DNA from 2 places in the Lysinibacillus sp. FSL K6-0232 genome. Region 1 is predicted to be linked to the other one. Evidence: predicted binding sites of a transcription regulator. Region 1 holds the regulator's gene; the other holds the start of a gene.
What was found. The regulator CtsR, encoded in region 1, represses protease genes until heat stress. The targets are predictions, from matches to a motif close to ATGGTCAATAAAGGTCAAACA.

Region 1 (11,797 bases):
TGTATTCGATAAATGCTCCTCACCACGGAAAACATGGGAAATTTCCATAAAGTGATCATCCAATACAACAGCAAAGTTATAAGTTGGAATACCATTTGCTTTTACAAGTACCCAATCACCAACATCCTTCGATTCAAATACTACTTGTCCACGCACTAAATCTTCAAATTCATATGTTACGTTTTCTGGTACACGCATACGAATTGTATATGGCTCACCTGCTGCCTCTTTCGCTGCAACTTCCTCCGCTGATAAATGACGACATGTACCATCATAAGTAGGTGCTGCTACACCTCTAGCCTTTTGCTCTTCACGAGATGCCTCAAGCTTTTCTGAAGAACAGAAACATTTATAAGCTAAGCCTTGCTCCAATAATTTTTCAGCATGCTCTCTATAAATATCAAGACGTTCCATTTGACGGTAAGGTGCATAAGGTCCACCAATATCAATCGACTCATCATATTCAATACCTAGCCACTTTAGGTTTTCTAGCTGAGATGCTTCTCCACCCTCTACATTACGTTCAATATCTGTATCCTCAATACGTACAATAAATTTACCGTTATGATGTTTTGCATATAAATAATTGAATAATGCTGTACGCGCCCCACCAATATGTAAATAACCAGTTGGAGATGGTGCGTAACGAACACGAACTTCTTTCGTCATAATTAAAAGCCTCCTAAATTTTCGATCAACAAATTGACTTTGTTTATTTTACCATTCTGTTATAGGAAATAAAAGCAAGGTTCGTGCACATTTATTTCTTAATCAAAAGGATTGTTGCCATTGCTGCTATACCTTCCTCACGTCCAGTAAAGCCTAATTTTTCCGTTGTTGTCGCCTTGACATTTACTTGTGAGGGCTCTGCATGTAATAATTCCGCAATACGATTTTGCATTTGCCCGATATATGGAGCCATTTTAGGACGCTGCGCCATAATTGTACAATCTACATTACCTAGAACATAGCCTTTATCCTCAACAATTTGCCAAATATGTTCTAATAGTTTGGCTGAATCTGCATCCTTAAATGCAGGGTCTGTATCTGGAAAATGACGTCCAATATCTCCTTCTCCAATTGCTCCTAGCGCTGCATCCGTAACAGTATGTAATAAAACATCTGCATCAGAGTGCCCTACAAGCCCTTTTTCATGAGGAATTGTAATACCTCCAATAATTAACGGACGCCCCTCCTCAAATGCATGTACATCAAAACCTTGTCCAATTCGAAACATATGCTAGAGAAACTACTTTAGCAAAACAAATGGCGTAAATAAGCTACTCGTTTGCTTCAATCGTAGTTTCATTCACCTTCTTTCACTTTTATATTTATTCACTATTATACCCTCATATTTTAACATATTCCCTAGGAAATTGAGCTGATAGCAAATAGCCAACGTTTTTATATGCTGATAGACAAAATCTCATTAGCCAATGTTGCTAATGAGATTTTCTTCACCTATTATTTGTTTACTTCCAAAGCACGCTTACGCAAAATAGCCTCTCCAAAAAGTAAATCCTCTTGCGTTGTCATTTTGACATTTTCATAGCTACTTTCCACAATATGCACTGCATATCCTAGTCGTTCAACAAGCATTGCTTCGTCTGTACCAAGGAAGCCAACCTTTTCAGCAACATCCTCTGCCTCAACAATTAAATCGTATTGGAAAGCTTGTGGTGTTTGAATCATCCATAAACTATCACGATCCACAGTTTCCTCAATCACACCATCTCGAACCTTTTTCATTGTATCCTTTGCTCGCACACCTGCGATAGCTGCACCATATATGTGTGCGCTTTGAACAAGATTGGCAATAATATTATGTGTAATAAAAGGGCGTGCTGCATCATGGACAAGCACAATATCAACCTGCTCCATCTCCTTCATACAGGAATGCACGGAATGCTGTCGCTCCGCACCTCCATCAGGTAAGCCTTTAACCTTTGTAATACTATATTGCTGTAGCATTGCTTGAATATATGCACGCTCCTCTGGTTTCACAGCTAACCAAATACCTGTGCAACAAGGGTCCTGCTGAAACACCTCTAGCGTGTGTATAAGAATTGGCTTCTCTAAAAGCTTTAAAAATAATTTATTTTGTCCTGCTCCCATACGCTTGCCGCTGCCAGCTGCAGGTAAGACTACTTCATATTGCATACCTTCACATCCTAATCGTCCTTTGGCTTCGCAAATATCATTCGACCTGCTGATGTTTGCAGCACACTTGTTACTGTTACTGTAATTGCCTGTCCAATATAGCTACGTCCACCCTCCACAACAATCATCGTTCCATCATCTAAATAAGCAACGCCTTGATTGTGCTCTTTTCCATCTTTAATAACGACAACCTGCATATCCTCACCAGGAATAACTACAGGCTTTACAGCATTTGCTAAATCATTAATATTTAATACCTTCACATGATGTAATTCGCACACTTTATTAAGGTTAAAATCATTTGTAACGATTTGTGTATCATTGCCCATTTTTTTCGCCAGTCGTACTAGCTTTAAATCTACCTCTTGTACATCCTCAAAATCTTCATCTGTAATTTCAACCTTTGTCTTACGTTCATCCTGTAATTTTTTTAAAATATCTAAGCCACGACGACCTCTTGTGCGCTTTAATGTATCAGACGAATCCGCAATATGCTGTAGCTCTGTTAATACAAACTGAGGCACAACTAAAATACCCTCAATAAAGCCTGTTTCCGAAATATCTGCAATGCGACCATCGATAATAACGCTTGTATCTAGCAGTTTATAGCTGCCTTTCACTTCTGGCACTTCAGCCTCTTCAATAGCCTTTTTCTTTGTATTAGCGCCACGTAATGTAAAAAGCTGTATCAATTCATCTCTTTTTCTAAAACCTATGCGGAAGCCTAAATACCCTAATACAAATGATAAAATAAGCGGTATTATTTCTGTAATAAAAGGAATTTGTATACTGTCTATAGCAAAGCCTAAAAAATAAGCTACAATTAATCCAATGATTAAACCTAGTGTCCCAAATAATAAATCTCCAATTGGCACTTTAAATAGTACCTCTTCCATCCAGCCAATGAGCTTCACGAAATAATCAGAAAAGGCAAATGATAATGTAAATAACAAAAGTGCCCCTAATGCTACTGATACATAAGGATTATCTAGCCAAGGATTAGATGATAAATGAAGCAATTCGTATAATGGCGGTAAGAAAACAAGGCCTAATGCTCCTCCAATCAGTAAAAAGGCAATTTGCACAAATTTTTTCATAAGCTGTCACCTCCTATTGTTATTTAAGATTATACATAGTTTGTTGTAGAAAATCCTTTATAAGCTAAGCAAATTATCATTATTTTTAAACAATTAAAATACCTTTATGCAATTTGCCAAGCCCTATTTCAGGTAGATTCACAATACTATTTTCTAGGACGCTTAGTTCTTTACTGGAGTTTCCGATTTTATGGTCAAAAATGAAAGAAAATACATGTTAGAATAATATCCAACATGCATAATTTCTTTATAGCTCCCTAAAGCACATATTTAAAGCATCCTTTATCGTTTCGACGCCTACAATTTCAATGCCCTGTGGAAAATCCCACCCACCGATATTAGATGCTGGAATAAAGGCTCGTTTAAAGCCAAGCTTCGCCGCTTCAATAACACGCTGTTCAATACGCGAAACACGGCGCACCTCCCCTGTCAAACCTACCTCACCAATAAAACAATCTGTTGCTCTTACTGCTTGATCCTTAAAGCTAGATACAATGCTTGTTAATACAGCTAAATCAATAGCAGGCTCATCTAATTTCACACCGCCAGCAACTTTAATATATGCATCTTGGGCTTGTAGCATGAGCCCCATACGCTTTTCAAGCACTGCCATCAATAGCTGCACTCGATTCTGGTCTACCCCTGTTGCCATACGCTTAGGATAGTTAAAGCTTGTAGGTGTTACTAGAGATTGAATTTCAACAAGGATTGGTCGCGTTCCTTCCATTGAGGCAACAATCGTAGAGCCCGCTGCGCCTTGTGAACGCTCCTGCAAAAATAGCTCAGAAGGGTTGAGCACTTCCTTTAAACCACCTTGCAGCATTTCAAATATAGCAATTTCATTGGTCGAGCCAAAGCGGTTTTTTTGACTTCGTAAAATACGATGATTATGATGCCTTTCCCCTTCAAAATACAGCACTGTATCCACCATATGCTCCAAGATTCGCGGCCCTGCAATTTGCCCCTCCTTTGTCACATGTCCCACTAAAAAGATAGCAATGCCCTTTGTTTTGGCTATGCGCATAAGCTCTGCTGTACATTCACGCACCTGCGACACACTCCCTGGTGCACTTGTCACCTCTGGATGAAAGACCGTCTGTATGGAATCGACAATAACAAATTTCGGCTGCACCTCATCAATCGTTTGATGTAAAAATTCAAGATTCGTTTCAGAATAGATATAAAGCTCTTGAGAAACTACTCCTAAACGTTCTGCTCGTAATTTTGTTTGACGAATCGATTCCTCTCCAGAAATATAAAGCACACGATGCTCCCTATTGGAGAGCAATGCAGAAACTTGCAGTAATAATGTAGACTTCCCAATCCCAGGGTCACCGCCAATTAATACTAGTGAGCCAGCTACAATTCCTCCACCTAAGACACGATTTAGTTCCCCCATCTCCGTTGCTACACGCGACTCTTCAGTAGCTTCAACCTGAATAATAGGCACTGCCTTTTGAGTAACTGTAGCGGAATGCTGAAATGCCCCACGTGGCCCTTTTGCAACAACCTCAACTTCTTCCACCATCTTATTCCATTCTCCACAGCCTGGACATCTGCCCATCCATTTAGCAGATTCATAGCCACAGCCTGAACAAACAAATTTTGTTTTTTTCTTTGCCAAGTTACGTTCACCTCGAATATTTGTTCTTATATAGTTATTGTACAGAAAAAAAGACAGCTTGGCACTTAAAGCCTCACTGTCTTAGAAAATTTATTTAGAAGTAGAAACCCCTTCTTTTTTCTTAACAATAAACTCGTTATTCACATAGTCAATAACAACATGATCTCCTTTTTCTACATTACCTTTCAGTAATTCTTCCGATAATCGGTCTTCTACTTGTTTTTGTAATGCACGACGTAGTGGACGAGCACCGTATTGAGGGTCATAGCCTTCCTCAGCAATTTTTTCAAGCGCTGCATCTGTTAGCTCTAACGAAATATCCTGCTCTTTCAAGCGTTTTGTTAATGCCTTGCCCATCATTGCAATAATTTCTTTTAAATGCTCTTTTTCTAATGAGTGGAAAACAATCATCTCATCGATACGGTTTAAGAATTCTGGACGGAATGCCTTTTTCAGCTCTTCCAGCATTGTCCCCTTCATATCTTTATGCTTCGTATCTGTGCCGCCTACATTGAAGCCAAGGCTCTTTTGATATTTCAATGCATCTGCACCAACGTTTGAAGTCATAATTACCACTGTATTACGGAAATCAACTGTACGCCCCTTTGAATCTGTTAAGCGTCCATCCTCAAGCACTTGCAATAGAATATTGAAAACATCAGGATGTGCCTTTTCAATTTCATCTAGCAATACAACAGAATATGGTTTACGACGAACTTTTTCTGTTAGCTGACCGCCATCATCAAAGCCTACATAGCCTGGAGGTGAACCAACTAAGCGTGAAGTCGAATGCTTCTCCATATATTCAGACATATCGACACGAATCATTGCATCCTCATCACCAAACATCACTTCAGCAAGCGCTCTTGCTAGCTCTGTTTTACCAACCCCTGTTGGTCCTAAGAAGATGAATGAGCCAATTGGACGTTTAGGGTCTTTTAAGCCCGCTCTTGCACGGCGAATCGCACGAGAAATAGCTTCTACTGCTTCTCCTTGCCCCACAACACGTTTGTGTAACTCTTCTTCAAGATTTAATAATTTCGAAGATTCCTCAGAGGCAATTTTCGACACTGGGATTCCTGTCCACATCGATACAACTGCCGCTACATCATCTACAGTTACTTGTGATTCAGCTTTGCCCTGCTCTTCTTTCCAATTTTTTCGCGTTGCTTCAATTTCATCTTTTAGCTTTTGCTCTGTATCTCTTAACGCTGCCGCCTTTTCAAATTCTTGACCCGATACGGCTGCATTCTTTTCAGAACGAACATTTTCAAGCTTATCTTCAAGCGCTTTTAAATTTGGTGGCACTGCAAAAGAACGTAGGCGTACTTTAGAACCAGCCTCATCAATTAAGTCAATCGCTTTATCTGGTAAGAAGCGGTCTGAAATATAACGATCACTCATTTTAGCTGCCGCTTCAATTGCTTCATCCGTAATTTTCACACGGTGATGTGCCTCATAGCGATCACGTAAGCCTTGAATAATTTGAATCGCCTCTTCTACAGACGGTTCATCCACTTGGATTGGTTGGAAACGACGCTCTAATGCGGCATCCTTTTCGATATATTTACGGTATTCATCTAATGTTGTTGCACCGATACATTGCAGTTCACCACGAGCTAATGACGGCTTTAAAATATTCGATGCATCTATTGCACCTTCTGCACCACCTGCACCAATTAATGTATGCAATTCATCGATAAATAAAATAATATTGCCAGCCTGGCGAATTTCATCCATCACTTTTTTCAAGCGGTCTTCAAATTCACCACGATATTTTGTACCTGCAACAACTGTCCCCATATCCAATGTCATCACACGTTTATCTCGTAAAGTTTCTGGCACTTCATTATTAATAATTTGCTGTGCCAGCCCTTCAGCAATAGCTGTTTTACCAACACCTGGCTCACCAATTAATACAGGGTTATTTTTTGTACGGCGTGATAGCACTTCAATTACGCGTGTAATTTCCTTGCTTCGGCCAATAACAGGGTCTAAAGAGCCTTCGCGTGCAATTTGCGTTAAATCACGTGCCAAGCTATCTAATGTTGGTGTATTTGCTGCTTGCGTCGCTTGCTGTCCAGATTGTGCATTATCATTATTGCCTAATAACAATAATACTTGCTGACGTGCTTTATTTAAGCCTACACCTGCATTATTTAAGACACGAGCTGCTACACCCTCGCCTTCACGAATGAGCGCTAATAATAAATGCTCTGTCCCAATATAGGAATGACCTAATTTACGTGATTCATCAACTGAAAGTTCAATAACCTTTTTAGCGCGTGGTGTATAGTGAACAATCGGTCCAACATCCTCTTTACCTTTGCCAACTAATTCTTCAATTCCCGCTTCAATTCTTTGAGGACTAATATCAATAGCTTCCAACGCTTTTGCAGCAATACCGCCGCCTTCACGTATAAGCCCCAATAAAATATGCTCTGTCCCAATGGATTCGTGCTTCCAACGAATAGCCTCTTCCTGAGCAAGCTGTAATACTTTTTGCGCGCGTTGTGTAAAACGATTAAACATCATATAAATCCTCTCCTTTTCCACCATTCATAGGCTTATTCGTATATTGTTGAGCTAACAGTGCTTCTCGCAGCATTTTCGCTCGTACACGGTCGCGTTCAGCAGGTGGTAGTGCCTCACCTGCATAATGTTGTAAAAATGCTGGTTGCATACTTACAACACATTCATTTAAAGCTGTTGCTGAAATCCCTTTAATCAACTGTAAATCTACACCTAAACGGACATTGGATAGACAAGTTGCTGCCTCCTCACTTGTTAAAATCCTTGCATGTGTAAGTGTTCCTAAAGCTCGATAAACTCGATCCTCTAAGGCAAGGTTTGCCTTTTCCATCAACTTACCTCTTGCATGCCGTTCTTTTTGTATAATTTTTTCAGCAACACTTTGTATATCTGCTAAAATATCCTCTTCTGTCTTGCCAAGTGTAATTTGGTTAGACACTTGATAAACATTTCCTAAATTTTCGCTTCCTTCACCATATATGCCTCTTACCGTCATACCTAGACGTGTCATGGCATTAATAATTTGATTCATCTGCCCAGTTAGTGTAAGCGCAGGTAGATGCATCATCACGGATGCTCGAAGCCCCGTACCAATATTGGTTGGACAGCTTGTTAAATAACCAAAGGTATCTCGAAATGCATATGGTAAAGATTTTTCTAAAATACGATCAATTTTATTTGCCTGTTCATAGGCACGTTGAAGCTGAAAACTTGCTGTCATACACTGGATGCGTAAATGGTCCTCTTCATTCACCATAATGCTAACGGATTCATCTTCAGAGAGAAGAATGGAGCCCACCTTCTCCTTTTTAGCAAGCTGTGGACTAATTAAATGCTTCTCGACAAGAATTTGACGTTGCAATGGTGTTAAATCTTTTATTGCAAAATATGCATAATCATGTTGAAGATTTGAGCTATCGCTTATAGCATGTGTAACTGCTTGCTCCACCTGTAATGCCTCGTTCTCAGAGAAAACAAGTGGGAAGCGATAACCATCTAAATTTCGAGCAAGGCGAATTCGTGTGCTAATGACAATATCTGAATAATCGTCCTCAACACGCATCCACGTTGGGGTCGCACGCTCTAAAAACGATTCAATCATCATGACACATCACCACCTTCAAATTGTAGTTGCTTCTCAAGCTCCTTCACTTCATCTCGAAGCTTTGCTGCCTCTTCAAATTGCTCTTCATCTACGGCTAATTTCATCCGTTTTCGAATATCTTCAATTTGCTTTTTAATAACATATACATTGCTATGTGCGCCGGGCATTTTCCCAATATGTTGTGGGCCTGCCTGTATACGATTAAAAAGCTTCGGTAAATGCTCGTTAAAGGCGTCATAACAGCTTGGGCAGCCAAATTTACCTTCTTTTAAAAATTGCTTATAGGTAAAGCCACATTGTGGGCAAGTTTGCTGTGGTGGTGGCGTCTGCTGCTTTTCCCCCACCTTCTGCCATGTCGGTGAGCCAAACCAGTTAGACAATAGCTGTTGAATGGAGATAGGCTCTTGTTTAAATTCTGCATGAAATGGATGGAATTGTGAGGCGCAGACGTCACAATAATGGTGCTCCACCTTTTGCCCATTTTGAACTTGTGTTACAGTAACTGTTGCATTACGTTGTTGACAATGTTCGCATATCATTTCCATCACCTCACTATTTTTGTTGTTCGTATTTTATTGTTGTCAGCATCGCTCGTAAGATTTTAGCCCGAATGCTATCTCTTAACGGAAGATGTAAATCAATTGTTGAGCGATCAATTGCTGCTAACATTAATTTCGCTTCTCGTTTTGAAATTACCTGCTCATCAATAAGCCGATAAATTAAATCTTCTGCCATCGTTTGCGATGCTCCATCCTCAATTTGCTTAAGAACATCGTCAATCAAATCAATATGTGAATTCGCACGGACACGTAAAATTCGAATGTATCCACCACCACCACGTTTGCTCTCAACAAGGTAACCCCGCTCAGCAGTAAATCTTGTGTTAATAACATAATTTATTTGTGATGGTACACATTGAAATTTATCAGCAATTTCACTACGCTTTATTTCAATATGCCCTTCCCCACCTAATTCAAGTACCTGCTTTAAGTAACCTTCTATGATGTCTGATATATTACGCATTTTAGGAATACACCTCGCTTACTTCACTGACTTTGACTATCTTTGACTTTCTTTGAGTATATTATACAAAACGCTTGAAAATAATTGCAATTAATTCGCCTATAGAAAATAAAAAAAGCTGCTCAAGCGCTTTACAATGCAGAATTTTAGCTACTATTACATATGCTTGATCAATTATTCGTACATATAATGTACCCTTTTTGGCTATCAAAAAAACGCAAGCATATGCAACTAGCATATACTTGCGCTTATAAAAATTATACCCAACGACCTACAATTGGATAACGCCAAGGCTCATCAGACAAGGCTTTTACAATACCGATAATTGGTACAATAAATACCATAATACCGAAAATAATTAAAAACGGTAAGCCTATTAAGACAAAGCTTAATACACCAGCAATGGTTAGTAACACAGCCATCACAATTTGGAACAACAATGCCTGAATGGAAATAGCCTTTACTTCCTCATCTGAGCTAATTAGGAAAAAGATAATCGGTACTAACCATGGCGCAAAAAATGCACTTGCGTGTATGATGACTTTAGACCATTTACTCTCCATACTATATATCAATCCTTTCTTGATGCTTTATTTATGTTTTTATGTACTACTATCTACGGAACTATACCCTTAATAGTTTCATATTAAATAAGAATTTTAAAATTTTTTTGAGAGGTAGTGATAGAAAATGGAATTTAACAGCACATTAGCAAATGAATATGAAAAAGGGATTCGACGTACACTCCCAAGCTATGATGCAATGCTTCGTTTAATACAAACCTTTTACTACTCTGCATTACCTGAAAAAGCTGAGCTATTAATTGTAGGAGCAGGAAGCGGCAACGAAATTTTACAGCTTGCTGAACAAAGACCTCATTGGTCCTTTGTTGGCATTGATCCATCTGAATCTATGCTTCATGTGGCAAAGGAACGTTTGAAATCTTTATCAAATGCAATATCATTCCATCAAGGTACAATACTCAATACCACATTACCTTCCATGCAGTATGATGCAGCTAGCTGTGTACTCGTCCTTCATTTTATTCAGGACTATAAAGAAAAGCTAACTACATTAACAGCAGTAGCACGTTATTTAAAGCCTGGCGCACCATTTGTTCTTGTTTCAAAGTATGGACAACAAGGTACAGTAGAAACAGAGCTACAATTTGATTTATGGCGTGCCTATTGGTTACAGCATACAAAGCTATCTGCCAAAGATGTAGCAGAGATGGAAAAATCCATCCGTGCTCTATCATTTATGAGGGAGGAAGAGATTGTAACATTGCTTCAGCAAGCAGGCTTTACAAAACCTTCTAGATTTTTTGCCACTACTTTATTTGGTGGTTGGGTATGCTTTAAAGAGGAACATTAAAATTTCATAGTTAAAAACTTGAGGTGAATGCTGTGATACGCACCATTGGAATTACAAAACAACAACAATTACTTAAAGACTTCCCGCTGGAGGTCATCCGACAACAAGAGTTTGAATGGTATTGGGTTGATTTTAATTGCCCTACCATTGAGGAAGAATCATTATTAGAAACATTCTTTCATTTCCATCCACTCGCTATTGAAGATTGCTTACTGCGGTTACAGCGTCCAAAGCTTGACTTTTATGACGACTTTCATTTTTTTGTTATTCATCGACTCAATGAAGAAACATTAGCTGCTGAGGAGGTCAATATTTTCACTTCCAATAAATTCATTGTGACATTCCATAAAAATCCTGCTCCTGAAATCGATAAGGTGCAAAAGATGATGGAACAACAGTCAAAAAACTGGGAACGTGGAACAATTTACTTAACATATCAAACAATCGATAAAATCGTTGATAGTTATTTCCCACTTGTTTATAAAATTGAGGATCACTTAAATGCACTTGAAGACGAGCTTACATATCAAAGCAATGTAAATGCCATGAAGATTGTCTTTGAATTCCGCAGTGACTTGCTCGATTTAAGACGTACTATTTTACCAATGCGTGACCTTTTATATCGGGTATTGAATTCTTATCGATTTTCACTAGATAAATCTGAGAGAGCTTATTTTGGAGATATCTACGATCATCTACTTAAACTAACAGAGATGGTGGAATCTAATCGAGAGCTGACTGCGGATATGCGTGATAGTTATATGGCTATGAGCTCAAGTCGCATGAACGGCATTATGATGACACTAACCATTGTTTCAACAATCTTTATCCCTTTAACATTTATTGCTGGCGTTTATGGCATGAATTTTGATAATATGCCTG
Region 2 (11,797 bases), 3.2 Mb from region 1:
CTGTTAACATATCCACCATTAATGGCAGCGGATATTTTACTGTACAATACCAATATCGTTCCTGTTGGTGATGATCAAAAACAGCATATTGAGCTAACACGCGACCTTGCAGAGCGCTTTAATAAACGTTATGGCGATGTTTTTACAATTCCAGAAATTCAATTGCCAAAAGCGGGTGCTCGCATTAAATCTTTACAAGAGCCAACGAAAAAAATGAGCAAATCTGATCCAAATACAAAAGCAACCATTAAATTATTAGATACAGCAAAGGACATCGAGAAAAAGATTAAATCAGCGGTTACAGATTCTGATGGTATTGTGGCATTTGATGTGGATAATAAACCAGGTGTATCGAACTTATTAACAATTGAATCAGCCATTTCAGGAGTTGCAATTGAAGACCTTGTGAAAAAATATGAAGGCATTGGCTATGGCGGCTTTAAGCAGGGCGTAGCAGCAGCGGTTATTGAGCATCTAGCGCCTATCCAAGAGAAATTCTACAATTTAGTAGAATCCTCTGAACTAGATATTATCTTAGATGAGGGTGCTGAAAAAGCAAATGCTATTGCTAGCGCCACATTAAAGCGTATGGAGGAAGGTATGGGTCTTGGTCGCGCACGTCGCTAAATTATAGCTTGTCTGCTGAGCGATCAAAACCAATATCCAAAACAACAGCACATAATATAATACAGGCGCCGATTGCCATATAAAACTCTGTTGTTTGAAGCATAAATTTAAATACAACTTTCCAAGAATAGCCAAGGGTACGGTAATTCAAATACAGTATCAGATTTCCTAGTGAGAGGATCATTAAGCCATAGCTTACTAAAAATATAAAAAGACGAAACAAAGTAGCGGCATCCTTTCTATTTCTTCTTACTTATCATGTATTCACAAAACTATAAAAAAAGACGTCAGCCATGAAAATTAGCTGACGTTTTTTAATGTAGATATTCTACTTATGCTTCATATTTTTTAAATAAAAGGCTAGCATTATGGCCACCAAAGCCTAGTGAATTACTCATTGCGTATTGAATCTCCGCTGTGCGTGCTTCATTTGGTACATAATCTAAATCACAATCAGGATCTGGCTCTGTTAGATTAATTGTTGGTGGTAATATACCTTCTTTTAATGCAAGGGCTGTGAAAATCGCTTCTATGCCACCCGCTGCTCCTAGTAAATGACCTGTCATTGATTTTGTAGAGCTCATTGCAAGCTTATAGGCATGTTCACCAAACACTGTTTTAACTGCTTGTGTTTCAAATAAATCATTGTACGGTGTACTTGTACCATGCGCATTGATATAGTCAATTTGTGCTGGCTCTACATCGCCATCTGTTAAGGCTTGTAGCATCGCACGTGCTGCACCCTCACCCTCTGGAGCTGGAGCCGTAATATGGTGGGCATCTCCAGTTGCACCATAGCCTAACACTTCCGCATAAATTTTAGCACCACGAGCTTTAGCATGTTCATATTCCTCTAAAATAACAATGCCTGCACCTTCCCCAATAATAAAGCCATCGCGGTTTTTATCAAATGGACGGCATGCCGTTTGTGGGTCTTGATTTAAGGATAAAGCTGTATTGGCACAGAAGCCTGCTACAGCCATTGTTACGATTGGTGATTCAGCTCCACCTGAAATCATGACATCTGCATCGCCACGTTCAATTACTTTAAAGGCATCGCCAATTGAGTTTGTGCCTGAAGCACATGCCGTTACAGAGCATGAATTAATGCCCTTTGCGCCAAAATGAATCGACACTTGACCTGAAGCCATATCAGGAATCATCATTGGAATAAAGAATGGGCTAACACGTCTTGCACCGCGCTCTTGGAATGTTAAAAACTGCTGTTCATAGGTTTCCATACCACCGATACCAGAGCCAATCCAAACGCCTGCACGTGGTGCTAGCTCCTCATCAATCGTTAGCTGTGCATCCTCCATTGCCATAATCGAAGCGGCTAGTGCGTATTGTGTAAAGCGATCCATTTTACGTGCTTCTTTACGATCAACATATTGCTCAATATTAAAATCCTTTACTTCTGCCGCAATTTTCGCTGCGAAAAGGTCTTTATTTAAACGTGTGAGCTCACCAACGCCAGATTTCCCAGCTTTAATGTTAGCCCATGTTTCGTCAATATTATTTCCTAGTGGTGTCACTGCGCCAATTCCTGTTATTACTACTCGTCGTTTACTCATTGTCTTACTCCCCTCAAGCATTTTTCGTTATTATTTTCCCCATCTCATGGCAACGGCCCCCCATGTTAAGCCGCCACCAAAACCAACAAGGACTAATAAATCATCCTCTTTAATTTTACCTGCTTCAAGCTCATCTACCAAGGAAATACCAATAGAAGCTGCTGAAGTATTACCGTATTTATGAATCGTTTTTGACATTTTTTCTGGTGGTAGCTCCAAACGCTCACGAGCGGACTCCATAATACGTATGTTTGCCTGATGCGGCACTAAAAAATCAACATCTTCTTTTGATAAGCCTGCTTTTTCTAAAACATTTACAGCAGATTCTCCCATTTGACGTACAGCAAACTTAAATACTTCACGCCCATTCATCGCAATTGTATCTTGTTGTGTTAAATAAAGGTTTTTACCGCCTGTTCCATCTGCACCAAGCTCAAAAGATAAAATACCTCTGCCTTCAGATACAGGCCCAACAATTGCTGCACTTGCGCCATCACCGAATAATACAGCCGTATTACGGTCATTCCAATCGATAACTTTGGATAATTTTTCAACACCTACTACTAAGACATATTTATAAGCATTTGCTTCCACAAATTGTTTTGCTGTCACTAAGCTATACATAAATCCTGCACATGCTGCTGCTTGATCCATCGCTGCAGCATTTACTGCTCCGATTTGCTCCTGCACCATACATGCTATACTTGGAAAAGTTTGATCCTGCGTTACAGTTGCTACAAGTATTAAACCAATTTCTTCTGGTGTAATGCCCGCTTTTGCAATAGCTTCTTTTGCAGCCGCTACTGCTAAGTCTGAAGTTTCCTGATTATCCGCCGCAAAATGACGCTCTTCAATGCCAGTTCGTGTGCGAATCCATTCATCCGAAGTGTCCATTATTTTTTCTAAATCAAAATTTGTTACGACCTTCTCAGGAACGTATTTACCAATTCCTATTATACCAGCGTTCATCTAGCAACCCCTCAGCTTTCTTACTATCAATTATTAGTAACTGGTCATAATTATAACGCATAGTAAAGCAAGGGTGCAAGATGATTTATGATTATTATGTTTTAGTAAAATTTTTGTAACTGTAAAGGAAACCTTACTATATATTAAGCGATATTCCCCTACTTTTGAGCAAAGTCCTCCTATTTTGAGCAAAGTCCTCCTATTTTGAGCAACGCCTCATAATTGTGACAAATTCATAAAAGGTTCATTTTTTTTCGATTTATGTTATGATATGATAATGAATATGAGTTAAACTTTATAATTGAAAAAAGTTCGTTTGAGGTGAAATTAATGCAATATATCGTAACGTTCATATGGTCATTCCTACTGGTTTCCATGTTAAACTATGTAGTCAGCTCTGTACTTGGTGTACCATTTGATTTTCAAACAGGCGCAATCGTTTCTGTTGTATTCTCCATTCTTATCTTTGTTATTGGAGCAATTATTCCAAACGAGCCTACACCAGAAGCTGCTGACCATCATTAATTCAGCTAGAAAAAACCTGTTCCGCGTTATGCGAAACAGGTTTTTTCTGTTATTTTTCCACCACTACTTTCCCATCATGTAGGGCTATATGCAATGTTTCTCCTGGCAACACCTCACCACGTAGCAGCTCTTTTGCCACAGCAGTTTCAATATGTCGCTGTACAAAGCGTTTTAATGGTCTTGCACCAAATTGAGCATCCGCTCCTTGCTCTACAACCCAGTCAATGACAGCTTGATCAACAGCCAATGTAATGTCCTGCTCTGCCACACGTTGAATTAATTGTTCAACGTATTTCCAAGCAATGGCTGTAAAATGCTGGTCAGATAAGGCATGGAACAAGATAATATCATCCATACGATTTAATAGCTCTGGTTTAAAATGCTGGCGCAGTGCAGCCATTACTAAATCTTCAACTGTTGCATCACCCTCTTTTGCCTCCATTAAATAATTAGAGCCAATATTAGATGTTAAAATCACAACAGTATTAGTAAAGTTCACCATACGCCCTTGGCTATCCGTAATGCGCCCATCATCTAAAATTTGCAATAAAATATTGGCTACATCTGGATGTGCCTTTTCGATTTCATCTAGTAAGACAACAGCATAAGGATTGCGACGCACAGCCTCTGTTAATTGCCCACCTTCTTCATAGCCAATATAGCCGGGAGGTGCACCGACAAGACGAGATACACTATGTTTTTCCATATACTCACTCATATCAATGCGAATAAAATGATCCTCTGAATCAAATAATTGTGCAGCAAGTGCTTTTGCTAGCTCTGTTTTACCAACACCAGTTGGACCTAGGAATAAAAAGCTACCAATTGGACGATGCGGGTCTTTAATGCCTGCTCGTGCGCGCCATACAGCCTCTGTTACTAATTGAACGGCTGTGTCTTGCCCAACTACACGCTCATGCAGTGTATCTTTTAAACGCAATAGCTTTTCACGCTCACCCTCCACTAATTTTGTCACAGGAATGCCTGTCCAACGTGAAACGATTGCAGCAATTTCATCAGCTGTTACTTCTTCACGTAAAATACGTGATTCTGCACCCTTCTCTAATTGCTGCTCCAATGTTTGAATTTCTTTTTCCAATGTTGGAATTTTACCATGTCGTAATTCAGCAGCCTTATTTAAGTCATATTTTCCTTCCGCTTCATCTAAATCGCGACGATATTTATCCAATGTTTCGCGTTTTTTCTGAATATCATGCAGCATTTCTTTCTCTGCTTCCCATTGTTGTCGCATGCCCTCAGAGGACTCTTTTAACATTGTTAATTCCTCACGCAGTTGTTCAAGACGTTTTTTACTTGCCTCATCTTTTTCCTTGCGCAATGCTTGCTCTTCAATTTCAAGCTGCATAATACGACGCGTTACTGCATCTAATTCCTGTGGCATCGAGTCAATTTCTGTACGAATCATGGCACAGGCTTCATCGATTAAATCAATCGCTTTATCTGGTAAAAACCGTTCGGTAATATAACGATTCGATAGCTCTGCCGCAGCTACAATTGCTCTATCATGAATACGAACAGCATGATGCAGTTCAAAGCGCTCCTTTAAGCCACGTAAAATTGACACTGTATCCTCGATAGATGGCTCACGTACAAGCACCTGCTGGAAGCGTCGCTCTAATGCAGGGTCTTTTTCAATATACATACGATATTCATCCAATGTTGTCGCACCAATACAATGTAGCTCACCACGTGCTAGCATTGGCTTTAGCATATTCCCCGCATCCATCGCACCATCTGTTTTCCCAGCCCCTACAATTGTATGGATTTCATCAATAAATAAAATAATGCGCCCCTCTGATTCCTTTACTTCCTTTAAAACACCCTTTAGGCGCTCTTCAAATTGGCCACGATAACTTGCACCCGCAATTAATGCACTCATATCTAGCTCATATAGCACACATTCTTTCAAGCCTTCTGGCACATCGCCCTTCACGATACGCTGTGCTAAACCCTCGACGATCGCTGTTTTCCCAACACCCGGCTCACCAATTAAAACAGGATTATTTTTCGTTTTGCGCGTTAAAATACGAATAACATTACGAATTTCCTCATCACGCCCAATAACAGGGTCCATTTTGCCGTTTTTAATTTCTTCAATTAAATTTCGTCCAAATTGCTCTAACGGTTTTTGATTATCTGTTTGCTGAAATTGCATAGCTAGCACTCCTTCTTCATTATGTTTTACATACCTTCTATACCCATTGCTATTCTTTTAAAAAGTTTGACCTTTTTTGACTAACTTTATTTTACATCAGATAAGCCGTATTCGCAAAGAAATCGCTCAAAAATTTTTACACTTGAAAATGGAAATTTACGTTATAATAATAGTATGTTTCTATGTTTTAATATCGAAATCCACTATCCTTTTGTAATAATAGCCATTTATTACAAAAAGAAAGCGATGTGTTGGAGATATGGTGTTAATGGATAATATGTTTGAAAACATTAAAAGTCTTTTTCAAAAGCATGGTGTTTTTATTAAGATCAATAAAGGAAGCAAAATTTTTCTAGAGGGTGAGCGAGCGCAAGAAATCTATTACATTAAAACAGGTACTATTTCGATTAGTCAGGAAACCGAAAGTGGTAAGGAATTAACTGTTCGTATTTGTGGTCCTGATAGCATTATTGGTGAAGGGTCATTATTTTGTAATCTTGTTTATAATTCCATGACTGCAAAGGTTTTAGAACCTTCTACATTGTATGTACTAAGCCGCCAATCACTGGAGCATCTGCTAGAGGAACAACCTACTTTAATGGTCGCGTATATGAAATGGCTACAAACAGAAAATTTAAAACATCAGAGCCGCTTACGTGATTTATTACTAAATGGGAAAAAAGGTGCTTTATTTTCAACGCTTATCCGCTTTTCCAATACGTATGGTAAGCCTTTAGAAAATGGTTCAATTTTTATTGATTTTCAACTAACCAATACGGAGATTGCCAATTTATGTGCGACAAGCCGTGAAATGATTAACCGTATGCTAAATGATTTAAAAAAACACGATATTATTACTTTTGATAAAGGCTTTATTACAATCCATAATTTACAATTTTTAAAAAATGAAATTGCTTGTGAAAATTGTCCATTACAAATATGCCGTATTGATTAATTCGTTACATGTAAAATCCCTGCTTATCAATGTAAGCAGGGATTTTTTGTGTATTAGCGCACACCTAATGCCATTTTGGCATAGCGTGACATTTTGTCTTTTGACCAAGGCGGATTCCAGACAATATTGACATTTGTGCTTTTTACTTCTGGTAGCTCACCTAATGCTGTATTGACTTGATCGACAATAACGGGTCCAAGCGGGCAGCCCATTGATGTTAATGTCATTGTAACAGTTGCTACCCCCTCCTCGTCTAAATCTACATCATATACTAAACCTAAGTTGACAATATCAATTCCAAGCTCAGGGTCAATTACATTTTCTAATGCACCTAACATGCTATCCTTCATATCTTGATCCATCATTATTTCTCCTTCCATCATAGTGTTAACCTTATCATAGCAGATGCATCCTCTTATGCCAAATGCTGTGCAAGCCATTCTGTTACTGCTAGCATACCATCTCGCGAAACAGCATGTCCTGCTTTATTACTTACCAAAAACTTTAAATCATCAGGGTGTGCTTTATAGTATTCCCGTAATGTTTCATAAAATTTATACGTTTCATCAAAAGGTACAGTTTTATCTAGCTTTCCATGCCAAAACAATACAGGACGCCCCGCAAATTTTTCGGGTGTTAAGCTAACATCATATACTGCCAGCAGCTCATTTGTTTTTTGCACTTCCTCCTCTGACATTGGCCAATTCACACCATTTTTCGTAAATTGCTGCAATTGATACTCCCCTAATTTTATAAAGCTAGGTGCACCCATGCATATTGCAGCCGTTTGAATCCAATCATATAATTTAAGGCAGCCTGAAGTGACAATTCCCCCCATTGAAGTACCAGCAATACCAATTTGATGACTTGCCAATAAATTTTTTTGCTGTAAGTCATTATATAATTGCTCCACTTCATGAATAGAATTTAAAACAATCTCCCAAAACTTTAAATTCATTTGTATTTCTGTTAGGCCTTCGCTGCGGTCACCGTGAAATTTTGCATCTGGTAATAGGACACGCACCCCTTTATGCACTAATTGATACGCATAGTGTAGATTATGTTCTTTTGCACTCATAAAGCCATGTAAAAAAATAACTACTGGGGTTTCTTCATTCATATGCTCTGTATGTATATGCAATAAAGGAATATTGCCCCACACTTCTTTTTCTACAAACATTTTTGTCACTCCCAACTTTTATCTCATCTTTATGGTAACAAACTTTTTTCTACGTGACAAAATTTTGACGAATGCACCGCAAAACGATACTATTCAAACTATAGGAAAGGGGCAACAAGCTATGAAACCGCATTTAATCGTATTAGACCTAGATGGTACATTATTAACAGACCAGCAACAAATTTCAGCGCAAACGAAAAAAACATTATTGCAGGCAAAGGAAAAAGGGCATCAAGTAATGATTGCAACAGGTCGCCCATATCGCGCAAGTGATATTTACTATCACGAGCTTGGGCTCTCAACACCTATTGTCAATTTTAATGGTGCTTATGTTCATCATCCCAAAAATATATCTTGGCAGCATATGCACACACCGATTGACTTAAGTGTTGTACATGATGTTGTAGATTCCATTCATCATTATGAATATGAAAACATTATCGCTGAGGTAAAAGATGATATTTATGTACACACAGAAAATGATCGTATCTTAAATATTTTTAATATGGGAAATCCTAAAATTACACTTGGCGATTTATATACACACCTTCAAGAAAATCCAACAAGCTTGCTCATTCAAGCAAATGAAGCCAATTCAGCGATTATCCGTGATCATTTACAAGCTGTCCATGCAGAGGTGATTGAACACCGTCGCTGGGGTGCACCGCTGCATATTATTGAAATCGTACGTCGTGGCTTAAATAAAGCGGTAGGTATTGCACATGTGGCAAAGGATTTAGGCATTCCACGTGAGCGCATTATCGCATTTGGTGATGAAGATAATGATTTAGAAATGATTGAATATGCTGGACTTGGTGTGGCAATGGGCAATGGTATTTCAAGTCTTAAAAATATTGCAAATGAAATCACTTCAACAAATAATGATGATGGTATTGCAAAAATACTCATGGAGCGCTTGAAATTATCATAGTGAAGTAGTAAGTTCAAGTTAAAGATGTTGAAAACGAGGGGGACAAGAAATGAAAATATTTACAGATAGTGGCTGTGATTTACCAAAGTCCTACTATGAGGAAAATGATGTTGTGCTATTCCCTTTACGAGTGCAATTGAACAACCAAGAATATGAAGATGTTCTTTCCATCGATTCAAAAGAAATTTATGATGCTATACGGCATGGTGCACATCCAAAGACATCACAAGTATCACCAGAGCTTTTTTTACAGCACTTTGAAAGCCTTGCTAAAAACAATGAAGAAGGAATCTATATCGCCTTTTCATCAGAACTCTCAGGCACCTATAGCACCGCTCAAATGATTCGCAAGCAATTGCTGGAGGAATATCCGTCATTAAAGCTAACGATTATCGACTCTAAATGTGCTTCCCTAGGACATGGTCTTGTGGTGGAAGAGGCTGTTCATCTACGCAACGCAGGAGCTACCTTAGAGGAGATGGAGGCAAAAATTACTGCACTTGCCCCTCAGATAGAGCATTTATTTACAGTAGAAGATTTAGACTACCTAGCAAAGGGTGGCCGTTTATCAAAGGCAAGTGCATTTTTAGGCGGACTGCTTAGCATTAAACCTATTCTAAATGTAGAGGATGGCAAGCTTGTACCAATTGAGAAATCACGTGGCCGAAAAAAAGCACTTGCACGTATGTTAGATATTATGCAAGAGCGTGGTGGCAGCTTTACGGATAAAATTATTGGCATTAGCCATAGTGATGATATAGCCTTTGCTAATGAAGTAAAAGCAGCTATTCAGGAACGTTTTTCACCTAAGGCTATTCAAGTTACAATGATTGGTTCTGTTATCGGTTCACATGTAGGGCCAGGCACGATTGCCATCTTCTTTACAAATAAAGACTATCAAGGCTAATGAAAAAGCATGTTAGGCATCATTCTTATACCTAACATGCCTTTTTTATGCATGTGTATCTGTCGCTTGACGACGTACTTTTCCTCGCTTAATAATAATAACGATAAAGCCAATAAAGATTACCCATACTAAGCCAAGTGCAATCATATACGGAATATTAAAGCCACTATCATTACGAACCTGATAAATCTCGACCATTTCTCTGTCTAAAATAACAGGATATACCTCTTTTTCATTTAAACGAACCTTTTCCTCGTGTAAAATCCCGTTTAACATTTTACCTTCGCCAAGTTGTTCAGGTGTTAAATCAACGCGCTGTGTTGCACCTGTATTGTTGACCATAATAACCCATTGCTCTTCATCTGATGTACGTGTAAAAACAAGCAGACCATCTTCATTTGTAATAACCTCAAAATCGCCTTTACGTAAAGTAGCCGATTGATTGCGTAATGATTGAACATTTTTAATATAATCAATCAACTCCGTATCTGTTTTAAAGTTATAGAGCTGGTGTGTATCGGGCTTTGTTTCCCCATTCATAGCAATTTCAGTACCATATTGCACAACAGGAATCCCCGGCAACATAAATAAAGCTCCCATTGCCATTTTTAAACGTGTAGGCGGAAACATATTTTCATTTGCAGAATCAAATGTAAAACGGTGTGTGTCCAATGAATCAATCATAATTTGGACAGGCTTATCCCCTGTAAATGGCTCCATTAGCTTCGATGAATCCATATCAACATTTTTAAAGATATTACGATAAATATCTGCCGTTGCTTGTGAGAAAGCTGCATCAAAATTCGCATCACTTTCTTCATTACTAATGACATAAAGGGATGATTTTGTTTCTTTCAAAGCTGCTATCATTGCATTAATAAACGCTGTGTCAGCCTCAGCAATATTAGTTAAACGTATACCACCAATATTATATGAAGACACAAATTCAGTTGCTGCTTGTATAAGTGCATCTTGCACATCTTTATTCGTTAAATCCCACTGTACTTGTCCATTATTAGTCGAAGCAATCCAGTCAGCCTTTGTTGCATCCTTTACCCATTCATGATTTGGACTAACATTATTAAGCGGAAAATCTACCATCATAGACATATTTTTTGCTTTGTAAGCCTCTACAACACTTTGGAATTCCTCTGATGTCCCAAAATGACGTTCAAGTGTTGTATAGCTTGTTGGCAATGAACCATCATATTTTTCTGTTGAAAAAATAGGGCCAATTGAAACAATGGTATAGCCCATTTCACCGATAAAATTCAATTTATCTTGTAAGCCTGTAAAATCGCCGCCTGCAAATTCTTCAGGGTCTTTCGTATTTGTATCAAAATCGTTTGAGCCTGAACCATTAAAGAAACGGTCAACGAGTAAATCAAAGATACTTTCTTCCGCAATCGATTTTGTTGCTGCTTCATCCGCATAGGCTACTGGTGCTAGACTTATGAATGAAGTTGCTAATAAAAGTGATGCAGCTGTTGCACTTATCCACTTCTTGAATTTCACTATTATTCCCTCTCTTTCAAACCAATCCATCGTCATTTTACCAAATAACACTGGCACGTCGCTATCATTTCAAAAGATTTTCCACAATTGCAAAATGAATTACGGCAAAAAGGTGTCAGTCTAAATATTGCTCTTTTTAACCAAAATAAAAGCCGTGAAGTAAGCAACTCACGACTTTTACTAATTATTATGCTAGGAAATTAAAGTTCATTGGTAATTTAAAACCTAGGAACAGTGTAATAAATAAGAATACTGCAAATAAAATCCAAAAAATCCCTGTTGGTTTATTTTTCTTTTGACGCACTAATACCATTTCCATCATACCAATTACTAAAATACCAAATAAAAATTTCAGACCATACAGCATTGGGTCAGCCGCCTGATATTTGAAAAATAATGCTGCACCTGTGATGATAATTAATACGTAGAATAGACGTA

Region 2: MHB42_RS03660 (ATP-dependent Clp protease ATP-binding subunit) is a predicted target of CtsR. The motif match lies at 5,935-5,955, and genes of this name have one in related genera.

Annotation. Positions count from the first base shown of each region.
Region 1 covers NZ_JBBOYW010000001.1:3,991,894-4,003,690, forward strand. The annotation lists gene gltX (glutamate--tRNA ligase) at 1-669, opposite strand, end outside; gene ispF (2-C-methyl-D-erythritol 2,4-cyclodiphosphate synthase) at 761-1,237, opposite strand; gene ispD (2-C-methyl-D-erythritol 4-phosphate cytidylyltransferase) at 1,465-2,160, opposite strand; gene MHB42_RS19785 (PIN/TRAM domain-containing protein) at 2,172-3,257, opposite strand; gene radA (DNA repair protein RadA) at 3,505-4,881, opposite strand; gene MHB42_RS19795 (ATP-dependent Clp protease ATP-binding subunit) at 4,972-7,416, opposite strand; gene MHB42_RS19800 (protein arginine kinase) at 7,406-8,518, opposite strand; gene MHB42_RS19805 (UvrB/UvrC motif-containing protein) at 8,515-9,057, opposite strand; gene MHB42_RS19810 (CtsR family transcriptional regulator) at 9,071-9,541, opposite strand; gene MHB42_RS19815 (DUF4870 domain-containing protein) at 9,799-10,104, opposite strand; gene MHB42_RS19820 (class I SAM-dependent methyltransferase) at 10,232-10,915, shown strand; gene corA (magnesium/cobalt transporter CorA) at 10,948-11,797, shown strand, end outside.
Region 2 covers NZ_JBBOYW010000001.1:791,474-803,270, reverse strand. The annotation lists gene trpS (tryptophan--tRNA ligase) at 1-627, shown strand, start outside; gene MHB42_RS03680 (hypothetical protein) at 629-850, opposite strand; gene fabF (beta-ketoacyl-ACP synthase II) at 960-2,201, opposite strand; gene MHB42_RS03670 (beta-ketoacyl-ACP synthase III) at 2,232-3,170, opposite strand; gene MHB42_RS03665 (YjzD family protein) at 3,501-3,695, shown strand; gene MHB42_RS03660 (ATP-dependent Clp protease ATP-binding subunit) at 3,745-5,871, opposite strand; gene MHB42_RS03655 (Crp/Fnr family transcriptional regulator) at 6,131-6,826, shown strand; gene MHB42_RS03650 (metal-sulfur cluster assembly factor) at 6,880-7,188, opposite strand; gene MHB42_RS03645 (prolyl oligopeptidase family serine peptidase) at 7,242-8,006, opposite strand; gene MHB42_RS03640 (Cof-type HAD-IIB family hydrolase) at 8,128-8,937, shown strand; gene MHB42_RS03635 (DegV family protein) at 8,987-9,844, shown strand; gene MHB42_RS03630 (alpha-amylase family glycosyl hydrolase) at 9,890-11,359, opposite strand; gene MHB42_RS03625 (YisL family protein) at 11,547-11,797, opposite strand, start outside.